One region of the Bradyrhizobium sp. USDA 4473 genome, then DNA from elsewhere that is predicted to be linked to it. Evidence: riboswitches for the same ligand, from Rfam matches in the RefSeq annotation. Region 1 holds a riboswitch; each other region holds the start of a gene.
The links. Region 1 has a riboswitch for cobalamin ahead of ACVW17_RS03515 (TonB-dependent receptor). Riboswitches for the same ligand answer to the same signal wherever they lie in the genome.

Region 1 (4,932 bases):
CTCGAATTCGGAAAGCTCGCTGGAATCGTTCGGCGCCGCGATGCGTGATCGGCGCTGGATCGAGAACGTCGCGACCGAGGGCGAGGTCGGCGGCATCCTCGAGCGTCTCGCCAATGGATTGAACGAGGGCGGCATCGGCATCGGCATCCTCAACGCCTATGCGCCGGGCGCCGGCGTGCAGGAATTGACCGCGGTGTGCCAGCTCGCGGCCAATCATGCGGTGCCGACCTTCACCCACGTCGCCTACATGTCTCGCATCGACCCCGAGAGCGCGGCCGAGGCCTATATCCGCCTGATCGGCTATGCCGGCGCCACCGGCGCGCATATGCACATCTGCCACTTCAACTCGTCGAGCAAGACCGACATTGAGCGCTGCGTTGCGCTGATCGCGAAAGCGCAGGCGCAGGGCCTGCCGATCACGGTGGAAGCCTATCCCTATGGCACCGGCTCGACCGTGCTGGCCGCGACCTTCTTCAGCGATCCGAAATTCGAGGAGCGCAACGGTCTCGGCTACGACTCAGTGCAGCGCGTGACTGACGGTCACCGCTTCGGCAGCCGCGAGGAGTTGCTGGCGGCGCAGGCCGCAGATCCCTCGGCGCTGGTGCTGTGGCATGTGCTCGATATCGAGAACAATTCGCATCATCGCGATTTGCTCGACATGGCGGTGCTGTATCCGGGCGGCGCGATCGCCTCCGACGCGATGCCCTGGACGCTGTCGGATGGCCGTCCCTATGGCGGCGACGCCTGGCCGCTGCCGGACGATGCCACCTCGCATCCGCGCTCGGCGGGTTGCTTCACCCGCTTCATCCGCGAATGGGTGCGCGAGCGCAAGAAGCTCTCGCTGCTCGAGGGCATCCGCAAATGCGCGCTGATCCCGGCCGAGATCCTGTCGGCGAGCACGCCGGCGATGCGCGCCAAGGGCAGGCTGCAGGCCGGCGCCGACGCCGACGTCGTGGTGTTCGACTACGAGACGCTGAGCGACCGCGCGACCTTCTCCGCGATGAATCGCCCGGCGGAAGGCGTGCGCCATCTCGTGGTCAGCGGCCAGCCGCTGATCAATGATGGCGTGCTCGACGTCGCGGCGCGTCCCGGCCGGCCGGTGCGCCGGCCCGTCACCGGAGGCTGAGGTGGCGGTCCCGATCCTGCTGGTCGCGGGCTTTCTCGGGGCGGGCAAGACCACGGTCGTCAACCATCTGCTGGCGCATGCGCAAGGACGGCGCATCGCCGCCGTGGTGAATGATTTCGGCGCGATCAATATCGATGCCGAGTTGATCGCGGGCGCCAGCGACGGCGTGGTCAGCCTGAGCAATGGCTGCATCTGCTGCACGCTGGAGGGCGACCTGCTGCGCACGCTCGCCAGTTTGCTGCGGCGTGATCCGTGTCCCGAGTTCATCGTGATCGAGACCAGCGGAATCGCCGATCCCGCGGACATCGTGCGCAATCTGATGGATCCCGTGATCTGGAAGGAGGCGCCGCTGGAGACCGTGCTGTGCGTGGTCGACGCCACGCAGCCGGTGGCCGCGCTGGACGATGCGCTGCTGCGCGCGCAGCTGCGGGCCGCCGATATGGTGGCGCTGAGCAAGGTCGATCTGGCCGATGCAGCCGCGTGCGCCGCGATTCGCGATGCCGTGCGCGTGGTGCGTCCGGCGGCGGTGATCGTCGATGCCGTGCATGGCGAGGTGCCGACGGAGCTGCTGTTTCCGGCGGATCTCGATCATCTGCCCGCGCCGCGCGAGACCGCGCCGCGACGGCCGGTGTCCGACCGGTTCGAGACGCTGAGCTGGACGTCGGAGCGGCAGGTATCGCTGCCGCGCCTGCAGCAGGCGATCGGCAAACTGGCGCCGAAGCTGGCGCGCGCGAAGGGCTTGTTCGAGACGGTCGAGCAGCCCGGACGGCTGACGGTGTTTCAGCTCGCCGGCGGTCGCGCGACCTTGGCTGCCGGCGGCGTGCCGGCGCCCGGCGTGCCACGCACGCGGATCGTGTTCATCGCCGAGATGGGCGCGCTCTCGCGTGCGGAGATCGATGAGGTGATGCAGGGATGCGTCGCGTGACATGAAAGCATGCGTGCGACAATCGCATCGAATTGACAGCCATGCCGACTGCACCTATCGTTTTCGCCGACGGTTCCCTTCGGGGATCAAAAGGGAATGCGGTGCGAGGGTAACCCCAATGCCGCAGCTGTCCCCGCAACTGTAAACGGCGAGCCTTTCGTCAAATTTGCCACTGGGCTATCCGCCCGGGAAGGCGTCGACAGGCGATGACCCGTGAGCCAGGAGACCTGCCGTCAGTCGTGGTCACACGCGAGCACATCGGGCGGGGGCGTCCTGGTGGGATCGGAGCACTGCCTTTTCGGCAAGGCCCCAGTCCGTGTTCGCGGTGACGTGCCACGTTACCGCGAGCCGTTTTCATGTCTCCGTCCTCTCCCGTTGCGCGCAAATGGCGCCTCGGTCTCGTCTGCTCCCTGTCATCGTTGCTGCTGCCGGCCGAAGGCTCGGCACAGACAGCTCCAACCACCAGCCTCGATCCGATCGAGGTCTCGCCCTCGGCCTCAGCGAAGCCGAAGCCTGCGGCGCGAGGCCAGAACCCGGCGGCGTCGTCGCGGCCGCGCGCGAGACCCGCAGCATCAGCGGCAGCGGGCGGCCCACCGCGTGCTGCAGCGTCGGGCACATCGGGGACGGCACCACCGACGCTCAACGCCACCACGCCAGGCAGCACCGGCAGCCGCCTCAACCTGACGCCATTGCAGACACCGGCCAGCGTCGAGATCGTCACGGCGCAGACCATTGCCGAACGCGGCCAGCACAATGTGCTCGATGCCGTCACCCAGAACGCGGCCGGGTTCATCGCAACGCCGGCGCCCGGCAATGGCGGCCTGTCGTTCAGCACCCGCGGCTTTGCCGGCAGCAACTCGGTGATGACCTTGTATGACGGCACGCGCTTCTATGTCGGCTCCGGCACCTTGACGTTCCCCTACGATACCTGGTCGACGCAGCGCATCGAGGTGCTGCGCGGTCCGGCCTCGGTGCTGTACGGCGAAGGCGCGATCGGCGGCGTCATCAACGTGATCCCGAAGAAGCCGCTCAACACATCGTATAACGAGGCCGAGGTCTCGCTCGACAGCAACATGACGCGGCGGCTCTCGGTCGACAGCACCGGTCCGATCAATCCCAATGTGTCGTACCGGATCAACGCCACCGGCAACATGTCGGCTGGCTGGGTCGATCGCGACAAGACCTCGAATGCGGTGGTCTCCGCCGCCGTCCGAGTGCAGGCGTCGGACAATCTCGCCTTCACGCTGTCCGAGGACTACGGCGACCGCAGCCCGTCGCGCTATTTCGGCACGCCGCTGATCAACGGTTCGATCCAGGACGCGCTGCGCTTCAAGAATTACAACGCATCAGACAGCGCGATCCGCTACCAGGACAGCTGGACCCAGTTCAGGACCGAATGGGATGTCGCCGACGGCATCAAGCTCAACAACACGCTGTATTATCTGGCCAGCGAGCGGCACTGGCGCGACATCGAGAACTACAGCTGGAATCCGAACACCCGGCTGATCGATCGTTCGAGCTATATCGAGATCTTCCATGACCAGAAGCAGTTCGGTAACCGGATGGATGCGACCTTCAGCGGTCGCGTGTTCGGTCTCGCGAACCAGGTCGTTGCCGGGTTCGACGTCAACCGGATCGACTTCACCCACATCAACAACTCGCCCTACGGCGGCGCGTCGTCGGTCAATCCCTACGTGTTCGATCCCGGGTCGTTCTTCGCGACCACGACGGCGACGACGCCGGGCTTCAATGCGGTCGTCAATCAATATGCGCTGTTCGCCGAGGATCGCCTGTCGCTGACCGACCAATTGTCGCTCGTGACAGGCGTCCGGTACGACCGGCCCGAGGTCGATCGGACCGACTACAAGACGCCGGCGAACAGTTTTGAAACCACGCTGTCGGGAACCAGCTGGCGCACCGGGCTGGTGTACGAGCCGATCAAGAACCTCGCATTCTATGGCCAGTATGCGGTCGGCGTCGATCCGGTCAGCAACCTGATCTCGCTGTCGACCTCGCAGAAAACGTTCCAGCTCGCGACCGGCAAGCAGGCCGAGATCGGCGTCAAGCAGTCGTTCTGGGGCGGCCGCGGCGAGTGGACGCTGGCCGCTTACGAGATCGTCAAGACCGGCCTGACGATTCCTGATCCCAGCAATCCGACCGCCGGCCTGGCATTGCAGATCGGCCAGCAATCATCCCGCGGCGTCGAAGGCTCGATCGGACTCGCGCTGAACGACGGCTGGCGTGTCGACGCCAACCTTGCGCTGCTGCGCGCCCGATACGACAACAACAGCCAGGTGGTCGGCGGCAAGATCGTCAGCTACAACGGCAATGTTCCGGTCAACGTGCCGCAGCAGGTGTCGAACGTCTGGCTAACATGGGATTTCGCGCCCAACTGGTCGGCCTATGGCGGCGTGCAGATCGTCGGTGCGATGTACTCCGATCTCGCCAACAGCCAATTGCGGCCGGGCTACAACGTGGTCAATGGCGGCATCAGATGGAAGCCTGATGACCGCACCACGGTCGCGTTCCGCGTCTACAATCTGTTCGACAAGGTCTACGCGGCGACCTCGAACGGCACCGGGCAATGGCTGCTGGGCACGCCGCGCACCGCCGAACTGTCCGTCAACGTGAAGTTCTGATCATGCGCAACGCTCTGATCCGGCGAGCGCGGCGATGGCTCTATGTCGTCCATCGCTGGATCGGCATTGCGACGTGTCTGCTGTTCGCGATGTGGTTCATCTCCGGCCTCGTCATGATGTATGTGGCGTTTCCGCGCCTCACCGACAGCGAGCGGCTGTCTGCGCTCCCGGTCATTTCGTGGGGCAAGGTGCGAGTCGCACCCGATCGCGCGATGGCGATCGCGGGGATGGAGCGCTATCCC
Region 2 (4,932 bases), 2.9 Mb from region 1:
CAGTGCTGGGCGGATCTCCTCCCATTTCCGCGTCTTCAGGCCACAGTCCGGATTGACCCAGAGCTGCGAGTCCTGCAGCCGCTTTCGGGCCAAAGCCATGAGTTCCGTCATCTCGCTCGTCTCGGGCACGCGTGGAGAATGGATGTCGTACACGCCCGGCCCGATTTGATTTGGATATTTGTAGTTCCGAAACGCGTCGAGCAATTCCATCTTCGAGCGCGAGGTCTCGATCGAGATGACATCGGCGTCCATTGCGGCAATCGCATCGATGATGTCGTTGAACTCCGAGTAGCACATATGGGTATGAATCTGGGTTTGATCGGCGACGCCCGATGAGCAGATGCGGAAGCAATCCCCGGTCCACTCGAGATAAACCGCCCACTCCGATCGACGCGGTGGCAATCCTTCGCGCAGCGCTGCTTCGTCGATCTGGATCATGGTCGCACCAGCATTCTCGAGATCGCTGACTTCGTCTCGGATCGCGAGCGCAATTTGACGGCAGGCCTCGCTTCTCGGAATATCATCCCGAACAAACGACCAATTCAAAATTGTTACCGGTCCGGTCAACATCGCCTTCATCGGCTTGTTGGTTAGCGATTGCGCGTAGCTCCACCAGTCCACGGTGATCGGCTTCGGCCGCGAGACGTCGCCAAACAGGATCGGTGGCCGGACGCAGCGCGATCCATAGGATTGTACCCAGCCGTTTTTGGTAAACGCGAAGCCGGCGAGTTGCTCGCCGAAGTACTGCACCATGTCATTGCGCTCAAACTCGCCGTGCACGAGGACGTCCAGACCAATGTCCTCCTGCCAACGTACGGCACGCGCAGTCTCTTCCTTGAGGAACGTGTCGTATTGCCCGTCGCTCATGGAGCCTCTCGCGTGCGCCGCGCGGGCACTGCGGACCTCTGCGGTCTGCGGAAACGAGCCGATCGTTGTGGTAGGAAACGCCGGTAGTTTGAAGCGCTCGCGTTGGATCTCGGCACGCCTGACAAATGGACTGGCGCGCCGTCGCGCGGTCTGATTGATCGCACTCATCCGGGCGGCGACATTGGCGTCACGGATCTTCGGCGAAGTTCCGCGGCGGATGGTGACGCGCTCCGATTCCGCGAGAGCGTCGGCGACATTCAGATCGCCTGCGAGTGCCCGTGCCAACGTCGCAAGCTCGCGAATCTTCTGAACCGAGAACGCAACGCAGCTCTTGACGTCGGAAGCAAGCTCCGTTTCGAGCTCAACATCGACCGGCACGTGAAGCAGCGAACAGGATGGGGCGATCTGTACGCGATCCCTGCCGAGTTTCGCAATGGCGGGATCGAGCCGCTGGCGCAGCGCCGATAAATTCGTCCGCCACACATTGCGGCCGTCGATCACGCCGAGTGAGATAACGAGATCACTTCGCCCGGCAGCAATGATCTGGTCCAATAACTCTGCCGCCCGAACCAGATCGACGTGCAGGCCAGCAACAGGTAGGCGCAAGGCCGTGTGAAGATTTTCGCCAAGGCCACCGAAATAGCTGGCGACCATAATCTTGATGGCCGGCCCCTCCTTGACGAGCCGGTCATAGGCATGCAGCAAAGATTTTCTTGTCCCCTCATCGAGATCAAGGACCATGCAGGGCTCGTCAAACTGGACCCAATTCGCCCCGCGTCGGGCCAATTCCTGCAGAACCTCGATATAGACCGGTACCAGGTCATCCAGTAGTGCCAGTGGCTGGAACGCGGGATCAGCACTCTTGCCTAGCTTCAAGAAGGTGACCGGGCCGATCAGGACAGGGCGGGTTTGAAAGCCAAGGGCCTTGGCTTCCTCATACTCCTCGATAGGCTTGCGAGAGGAGAGCCTGAAAGTCTGCCCCCGATGAAATTCCGGGACCATGTAGTGGTAGTTGGTATCGAACCACTTGGTCATCTCCTGCGCGGGTGCGCCATAGCCGCGAGGTCGGTGACCGCAACTCGCATCCTGGCTGTCGCTTTGAGAACCGCGTGCCATGGCGAAATACGTCTTGAGGGAAGCAGGCTCGACTTTCGAGGCATAGACGTCCGGGATGGCGCCGACCATGACACTGGTGTCGAGCACCTGGTCGTATAGCGAGAAATCGTTCGACGGAATGATGGTGACACCGAGGGATTTCTGGCGCGCCCAGTTCGCCGCGCGCAGGCCGGCTGCGTCCTCGAGCAACTGCTGTTCGTTGATTCTTCCGGCCCAATAGCTTTCGAGCGCGAGTTTGAGCTCGCGTCTTGGACCGATGCGCGGCGTTCCGAGCGTGGCAACCGGAAGTGAGAGAAGAGACATACCGTTAACCCCATGTTGGGGGCAAAGGCCATGGCGGACGCAGGCAGGAGACGTCACGCGAGCGACGGCTGCTTGGCGTACCACCGGGACACCCCGCCCGTGGACGAACATATTGTCGGGGCAGGTCTCCTGGCTCGCGGATCATCGCCACTGTCCGGTCTTCCCGAAGCCGCGCGGGCTTCAGTGACTCTGTTGGACAGCGGCTCGCCGCTTACAGTTGCGGGGGCAGCGCCGGCATCACCGGCTTCCCTCTTAGCTCCGGATCAAGCCGAACCGGAGAACCTCGACGACTTCGATTATCGGAAAGACAACTCCGCAGTCAACCTGTCAAAGTGATGCTGTTGACGATACACGGCCACTCTTGATCGCGACGTTGAAGCCACTCTCCAAGCATGGATATCGGGATGACCATCTCCGAGGCGCGTTCGCGTCGGACCGCGTGTCAGATCGTGCAAGAGACGCATGCGGCCTTCGCGATGAAGGTCACGGTGCCGGGACAGGCCGCTCTTCACGCGATCCAGCTTTCGAAGCGCTCATCTAGCACGCTTCGATGCGCCCCCGGTTCTCCACCAACGACCAAGGATCAGCGTGAACAGGCACAATATGCGCAAAATCGGCAGCATACTGAGCGAGCATGTTGATCTACCACCAATCCTGGTAGGCGCCATGCGGATGCTTTTGGCGATACTGCGCAAAGCAAGCATAGTGACTCACCAACGAAAAGAGTAGCCCGTAATGAAAATGGCTGTTTGGAGTGCCCTCGGCGTTTTTGCTGCTGCCGTCTTTACGGTCGGCCTGTTCGGCTGGATAGCAAAGACATTTATGAACCCGGCCGTCAGGCAGATGCTCTCGAGAATGTTGAGCAGCTCAAGCCGAAGCTAGCCCGACCTGAGACTTCCCTTCTTATCCGGTCGATACGACTGCATGGAAGTGCAACTCCCCAATGTTGACTACGACGACGACCACATAGGCGCCCGCTAACGTGTCCTACGCGAGCGACGAATTTCATATCGCTTCGCCTGCGTGACTTTTGAACTTCCTTAGCGCCGATTCCAAATCGCTCGCCGCTGACGAGCGGCTTCGCCGCACTTTCCATCTCCGCAGCAGCGACAACGACCTCCGACCACATGGTTCGATGGCGGCAATCCTGCACCCAACTGTCGTCAGGCTTCCGGCAGCAAGGTTTCCCAACTGCGTTGCTCGAAGATGCAGTGCGTGACAGGAATCAGCCATTAAAGTCGAAAGTCGCCGCGAACAGGCTTAATGGCAACATAAATGAGGTAAGCAGGTCGGGAAGTCGACACAGGCGGCACAAATCTGGTGCCAATTTCCTGGCACGAAGAATGCAAGTCTTCGCTCGCCCAGGCTTCTCCTCCTGGGCAGGTCCAGCATCGCAAGTTGAAGCTTTGGCTGACCACTGAGGTTAGCGGCGCGTGACATCGAGGGACGCGCCTGCTCGCGCGGGACATCAGCAGGTGCTCGCGTCACGTTGCCGCTAACTTCCAACGATCTCGCAGGCACGTTGAAGATTGTCCTCTTTGGAATTGACGCGTGGACGAGAACCAGATGGGCCGGCAGCAATGAAGGGAATGGCTGGAACGCGCGTACTCTGGTTTTGTTTCGCTCGATCGCTGATTTGCCTGGCCGGGCTGGCAGCGACGAACAACAATGTTCGTGCCAACGACAGCGCTCTCGTCGAAAGGGTCAAGTCAACGTGGCGAGCGCAAGACGGCGAGACCATAGAACAAATCATCTCCAAGGTCTCGAAGGTGGCTCACTTCGTCCCTCGCTCGTGGGGAGTAGCCGAAGGGATTGACCGAACAGAGTATGTGTACTTTTCCTGGACCAAGCACCAAGACAACAAATCAGACGAACAGTACGCAATCACTTGGACGATCGCGACCGACGGAACGATCAGACTTGCGTCGCCATATGCAAAGCCGATTGAATTGGGTTGGCGCGCCTTTGCCCTCTCGTTGATTGCCAGTGAAGTCACTGATGGCGAAAGGGACGCAAATCTTCGCTTTCTGCACGATCCTGTTAACTTTAACTTCGTGACGACCGCACGAGGCAAGCTCGGCATTCTTCTGCGGCGCGGCCGCTGCGATATCATTGAGCCCGTTGTGGTGGATTACGTGGCGAAATCGAATGACAAGCCGACAGCGAAGGGTGATCTGTGGCGCGTTTTGCTTTTGGTGAACTGTAAGATTCCCGGCCCCCGCTATTTTACCCACAACGGCGTCATCACTTTCGAGAAGCGCGAAGAACAGGATTGGCAGCCGCAATCTTTCCTTGCCAAGCGTATCGCGGCCTTTCCTCCAGGCTCCTGGTTCGATCGGATCGAGCCAAATGAACGAGAAACAAGAGAGAAGGCGCGAAGGGCCTCAGTCAATGATCGCACGGAGCAAGATCGCGACGCACGCCCTTGGCGCTGAGCAGCTCCGAGCAGCAGCCAAAGCACACGCACTCGGAAGCGTTGACCTGTGCTGATCTGTCTTTGCAACAGACCGGCAGCCTCTCTCGCATCTCGTCACAGGACAAAGGCAGGCAGCACCGTTGCTAGCGGCCCAATCCGCTAGAGAATCGATACCATGACCAGGCGACGACGTGCCAGCTTACGAGAGCCGGCTTGGTCCGGCCCGCACA
Region 3 (4,932 bases), 6.1 Mb from region 1:
ACCGATTTGCCGGGTAGCCATTCCAGCGTACCATGCGCGCCCATATGGACCACGGCATCGATGCCCTGCTGCCGTAGCCACAGATAAAACGCGACATAGGCATGGCGCGGCGTGCGCGAGAGATCGTGATAATCGGCGTCGCGCTGGCCAACCTCACCGCGCTCCGGCTGAACCACAATGACCGACTTGCCACATTCGATCGCGGCGAAATGAAAGGCGCCGTCTCGGCAATCCGGATCATCCTCCGCCGCGCCCCATGCGCGCGCGAGATCGTCCTGTAACTGCTGCGGGAGGCTGGAGATCGCCGCGCGATAGTCGGCGACGCCCCATGTTAGTTTCGAGCGGAGCAGCACCTCGCCCAGCGACTCCACCGGCGCAAGATCAAATCCCGCGGCCGCGAGATCGGCCAGCAATGTCTCGACCGAAGCAAGCGCATCGAGGCCCACGGCATGCGCGATCTGATGCGGACGGCCCGGGTAGTTCGAGAGCACGAGCGCGAGCGTCTTGTCTTGCGCCGGCTTGCTCGCAAGTCGATGCCAGGCTGCGACGCGCGCGACAACAGCTGCGACGCGCTCGGCATCCGGCCGATGTGCCAGATGCGCGAACTGCAGATCGGCATCGCGCTCGCCCGGTGATTTGAAGCTGACGACGCCGGCAAACAGGCGGCCGTCGACCTCCGGCAGCACGACATGCATCGCCAAATCGCCGGGCGAAAGGCCACGCAGCGACTCCGTCCAATCCTCGCGCCGCGCCGTGGATAGGGCGACCTGGAACACCGGACACGCTACGGCGTCGAACGGGCTCGTGCCGTCATCGCCAGCCGCGGAGAACGCGGTTGCGTTGACAATGGCGGCCGGCGTGGATCGCGCGAACTGCGCGCGCAGCCAATCGGCGACACCAGCCGCCTTCAGCGACGTGACGAAGACGCCGTGGGCATCGAATCCCTTCGCCCGCAATGCATCGATCAGTGCATCGACCGGCGCCGTGTCGCCGGCCGCCAGATACGAACGATAGAAGGTCACCAGCACGAGCGGCCGGCCATCCGACGCCGGCAGCGCCGCGACCGCACCGCGCCCGGAATCGTAGACGCCGATCTCGGGAAGATCGATCTCGCCGACAACAGGTCCGGCATAGAGCCCGGACGCCAGCGCCAGTTGCGCGATCACGGCCTGTGCGGCAACGGGGCCGCCCTTGTCGCACAGCACTTTCAGGCGACGCAGTGTCGAGACCGGCAAGGTCGAAAATTCATCAAGCCGCAGATCGTCGCGTCCGTCCGCCGGCAGCACCACCAAAGCGATGCCGCGTTCCTTTGCCAGACGGTGCACCGCGGCCAGCCCGTATGACCAATAGGGCTCGCCGCCGATCAGCCGGATCAGGATGCCGCGCGCGTGCGACAGCGTCCGCTCGATATAGGTGTCGACCGACAGCGGATGGCGCAGCTCCGCGAGATTGGCGAGCCGCAGCGGCGGCAGCGCGGCGCGGCCGCGACGCCAACCGGCCGCGAACGCAGCGAGATCGCTGTCGGAAAACGACAACACCACGAGATCGGCCGGATCCTGGCCGAGGTCCCTTGGCGTTGCGGTCTCTTCAAGGCCGCGGCTCTCGCGGAAGACGACATGCATCAGACACCAAGCCGCGCCCTGATCGCGGATTCATCGATATCGCCGTGTTCGCCGATCACGACCAGCTTCGACTGCCGCGGGCGCATGCCCCAAGGCATGTCGAACTGATGCCGCACCCGCTCGCCGACCGATTGCACCAGCAACCGCATCGGCTTGCCTTCGACCGCGATATAGCCTTTGGCGCGCAGCACGTTCTGCTCGCGCGCCAACCCCTTGATCGAGGCCACCAACGCATCGATATCCGTAACCTCCGGAAGATCGATCACCACCGAATTGAAATCGTCGTGCTCGTGCTCCTCCTCGCCGTCGTGATGCGAGGGCCGTGACGCGAGGTCATCCTCCGCCGCCGCCTCAAGGCCCAGGATCACGCGGGCATCGATGGCACCGTCGACGATCGGCAGCATCGGCACCTCGCGCGGCATCTCGGCCGCGATCACTTCTTTCGCCGCCTTGATCCCCTCCGCCCCGGCGAGATCGGCCTTGGTCAGCAGCACGACATCGGCACAGGCGATCTGGTCCTCGAACACCTCCGACAGTGCCGTCTCGTGATCGAGATTCTCATCGGCCGCGCGTTGCGCGTCGACCGCGGCCACGTCAGGCGCAAAGCGGCCGGCGGCGACGGCCTCGGCATCGGCCAGCGCGATCACGCCGTCGACCGTGATCCGCGAACGGATCTCCGGCCAGTCGAACGCCTTGAGCAACGGCTTCGGCAAAGCGAGGCCCGATGTCTCGATCACGATGTGATCGGGCTTCACGGGTCGCGCCAACAACTGCTCCATCGCCGGGATGAAATCGTCGGCGACGGTGCAGCAGATGCAGCCATTGGCGAGCTCGACGATGTTCTCGCTCGGGCAATTGGCATCGGCGCAGGATTTCAGGATGTCGCCATCGACACCTTCGCTGCCGAATTCGTTGACCAGCACCGCGAGCTTCTTGCCGTTGGCGTTGCGGATCAGGTGCTGGATCAGCGTCGTCTTGCCGGATCCGAGAAAGCCGGTCACGACGGTGACCGGAACCTTGGCGAGGGTAGTCATTCGGCGGCCTCCGGCACGACGGGAAGAGGTGGAATGCGGGCGAGCGATTGCTTGCGGAAGATTTCGGGACGGCTGCGCCACGGCACGATGCCGTCGGGCGCCGCCGCATAGGCGGACGCGCCGGCGATCACATCCCTGGCATTGGCTTCGGATAAGCGGCCGTAGACATAGGACCATCGCCCCGGCGCGCTGAGCGCGACCGAGCAGCCCTGGCTGCACGCCGACAGGCATTCCACGGGAACCAGATTGACGTCATCGGGCACGCCAGCCTCGACGAGGGCGGCATGCAGGCGCGCACCGGGCGCGGCCTCACCTTCGCCCAGCGTCTGGCCGGCGCGGCAGGTGATACAGACATGAAGTGTAACGCTCATCGCCCTTCCTGGATTGACAACGGGAAGCGATGAGGCACACGAACCGATGCGAACAGGTTCGTTCCCCGTCGCGGAACACCCCGTCCGCCGGTCTCACAACTGCTGCGCTGGCAGGTCTCCCGGCTTGCGGAGCAGGATTTCTCCCTTCGATCCCCGCCTTCCCGATCCCCTTGGGGAATCAGTGGCTTTGGGCATCTCTCCGGTCACGGTCGCGGGGGCGGCTGCTTTTCAGGCCCGACTTGAGCCCTATCGCATTCCCTCTTCGCCTGTCATAGGACAGGAACCAACGCGGGCCCACCATTCGTCCGCGGCTCGAACTTGTCAAGCCGAAGGAACGCCATGACGTCTGAAGGAAACGGGGCCGAAGACGAGATCGTCAGCAGCGATGCGTCGCTGGACGCGCGCCACGCGACCAAGATGGCGAAAAAGAAGGTCGCCCGCGACAAGATCATGGCGACCAAGAGCGGCGAAAAGGGCCTGATCATCGTTCATACCGGCGCCGGCAAGGGAAAATCGTCCTCGGCCTTCGGCATGATCGTGCGCTGCGTCGCGCACGGCTTTCCCTGCGCCGTGGTGCAATTCATCAAGGGCGCCTGGGATACCGGCGAACGCCGCCTGCTCACCGGGCATTTCGGCGACCTCTGTCAATTCCACGCGATGGGCGAAGGTTTTACCTGGGAAACGCAGGATCGCGCCCGAGACATTGCAGCCGCCCAAGCGGGCTGGGAAAAGGCCAAGCAGCTGATCGCCGACCCGAGCCTGCGTATGGTGGTGCTCGACGAGATCAACATCGCGTTGCGCTACGACTATCTCGCAATCGCCGATGTCGTCCAATTCCTCACGACGTCGAAGCCGCCGATGACACATGTCGTGCTCACCGGACGCAACGCCAAGGACGAATTGATCGAGATCGCCGATCTCGTCACCGAGATGACGCTGGTGAAGCATCCGTTCCGCTCCGGCATCAAGGCGCAGCCGGGCGTCGAGTTCTGACGGACAGCACCATGGCGCGCGCGTTGATGATCCAGGGAGCGGGCTCGGACGTGGGCAAGTCGCTCATCGTCGCCGGCCTCGCGCGCGCTGCCACGCGACGCGGCTTCCGCGTGCTGCCGTTCAAGCCGCAGAACATGTCGAACAACGCGGCCGTGACCATCGACGGCGGCGAGATCGGACGCGCGCAGGCCTTGCAGGCGCTCGCCGCTGGCGTCGAGCCGCACACCGATATGAACCCGGTGCTGCTGAAGCCGGAAACCGATGTCGGTGCCCAGATCATCGTGCACGGCAAGCGCATCGCGACCGCCCGCGCGCGCGACTATGCCGTCATGAAGCCGTCGCTGATGGGCGCAGTGCTGGAGAGCTTTGAGCGGCTGAAGGCGCGCGCCGACCTGGTGATGGTCGAAGGCGCCGGAAGCCCGGCCGAGGTTAACCTGCGCAAGTCCGACATCGCCAATATGGGCTTTGCGCGCCGAGCCGATGTCCCGGTGGTGCTGGTCGGCGACATCGACCGCGGCGGCGTGATCGCGCAGCTCGTCGGCATCAGGACGGTGATCGATCCCGACGATGCCGCGATGATCCAGGGTTTTGTCATCAACAAATTCCGAGGTGATCTCTCGCTGTTCGATGACGGCTACCGCCTGATCGAAGCCCGCACCGCCTGGCGCGGCTTTGGCGTGCTGCCGTGGTTCGCTCGCGCCGGCGAGTTGCCTGCCGAAGACGCGCTCGGGCTCGGCGAGGCGCGCAGGCCCGGCCGATGCAAGATCGCCTTTCTGGCGCTGTCGCGGATCGCCAATTTCGACGATCTCGATCCGCTCAAGCTCGAACCCGACGTCGATCTCGTGATGGTGCGTCCAGGTCAAGCCATTCCGGGCGATGCGCGGCTCGTCATCCTGCCCGGCTCGAAATCGA

Region 2: it holds a riboswitch for cobalamin, as region 1 does, so the genes downstream of both, metE (5-methyltetrahydropteroyltriglutamate--homocysteine S-methyltransferase) here and ACVW17_RS03515 (TonB-dependent receptor) in region 1, are expected to answer to the same signal.
Region 3: it holds a riboswitch for cobalamin, as region 1 does, so the genes downstream of both, ACVW17_RS32285 (DUF1636 family protein) here and ACVW17_RS03515 (TonB-dependent receptor) in region 1, are expected to answer to the same signal.

Annotation. Positions count from the first base shown of each region.
Region 1 is NZ_JBSSGE010000001.1:743,011-747,942, reverse strand. It holds gene ACVW17_RS03525 (amidohydrolase family protein) at 1-1,126, shown strand, start outside; gene ACVW17_RS03520 (CobW family GTP-binding protein) at 1,128-2,051, shown strand; cobalamin riboswitch at 2,105-2,300, shown strand; gene ACVW17_RS03515 (TonB-dependent receptor) at 2,408-4,690, shown strand; gene ACVW17_RS03510 (PepSY domain-containing protein) at 4,693-4,932, shown strand, end outside.
Region 2 is NZ_JBSSGE010000001.1:3,624,967-3,629,898, reverse strand. It holds gene metE (5-methyltetrahydropteroyltriglutamate--homocysteine S-methyltransferase) at 1-2,286, opposite strand, end outside; cobalamin riboswitch at 2,389-2,587, opposite strand; gene ACVW17_RS16820 (nodulate formation efficiency C protein) at 3,876-4,721, shown strand.
Region 3 is NZ_JBSSGE010000001.1:6,829,193-6,834,124, forward strand. It holds gene cobN (cobaltochelatase subunit CobN) at 1-1,622, opposite strand, end outside; gene cobW (cobalamin biosynthesis protein CobW) at 1,622-2,656, opposite strand; gene ACVW17_RS32285 (DUF1636 family protein) at 2,653-3,027, opposite strand; cobalamin riboswitch at 3,120-3,330, opposite strand; gene cobO (cob(I)yrinic acid a,c-diamide adenosyltransferase) at 3,367-4,020, shown strand; gene ACVW17_RS32295 (cobyric acid synthase) at 4,032-4,932, shown strand, end outside.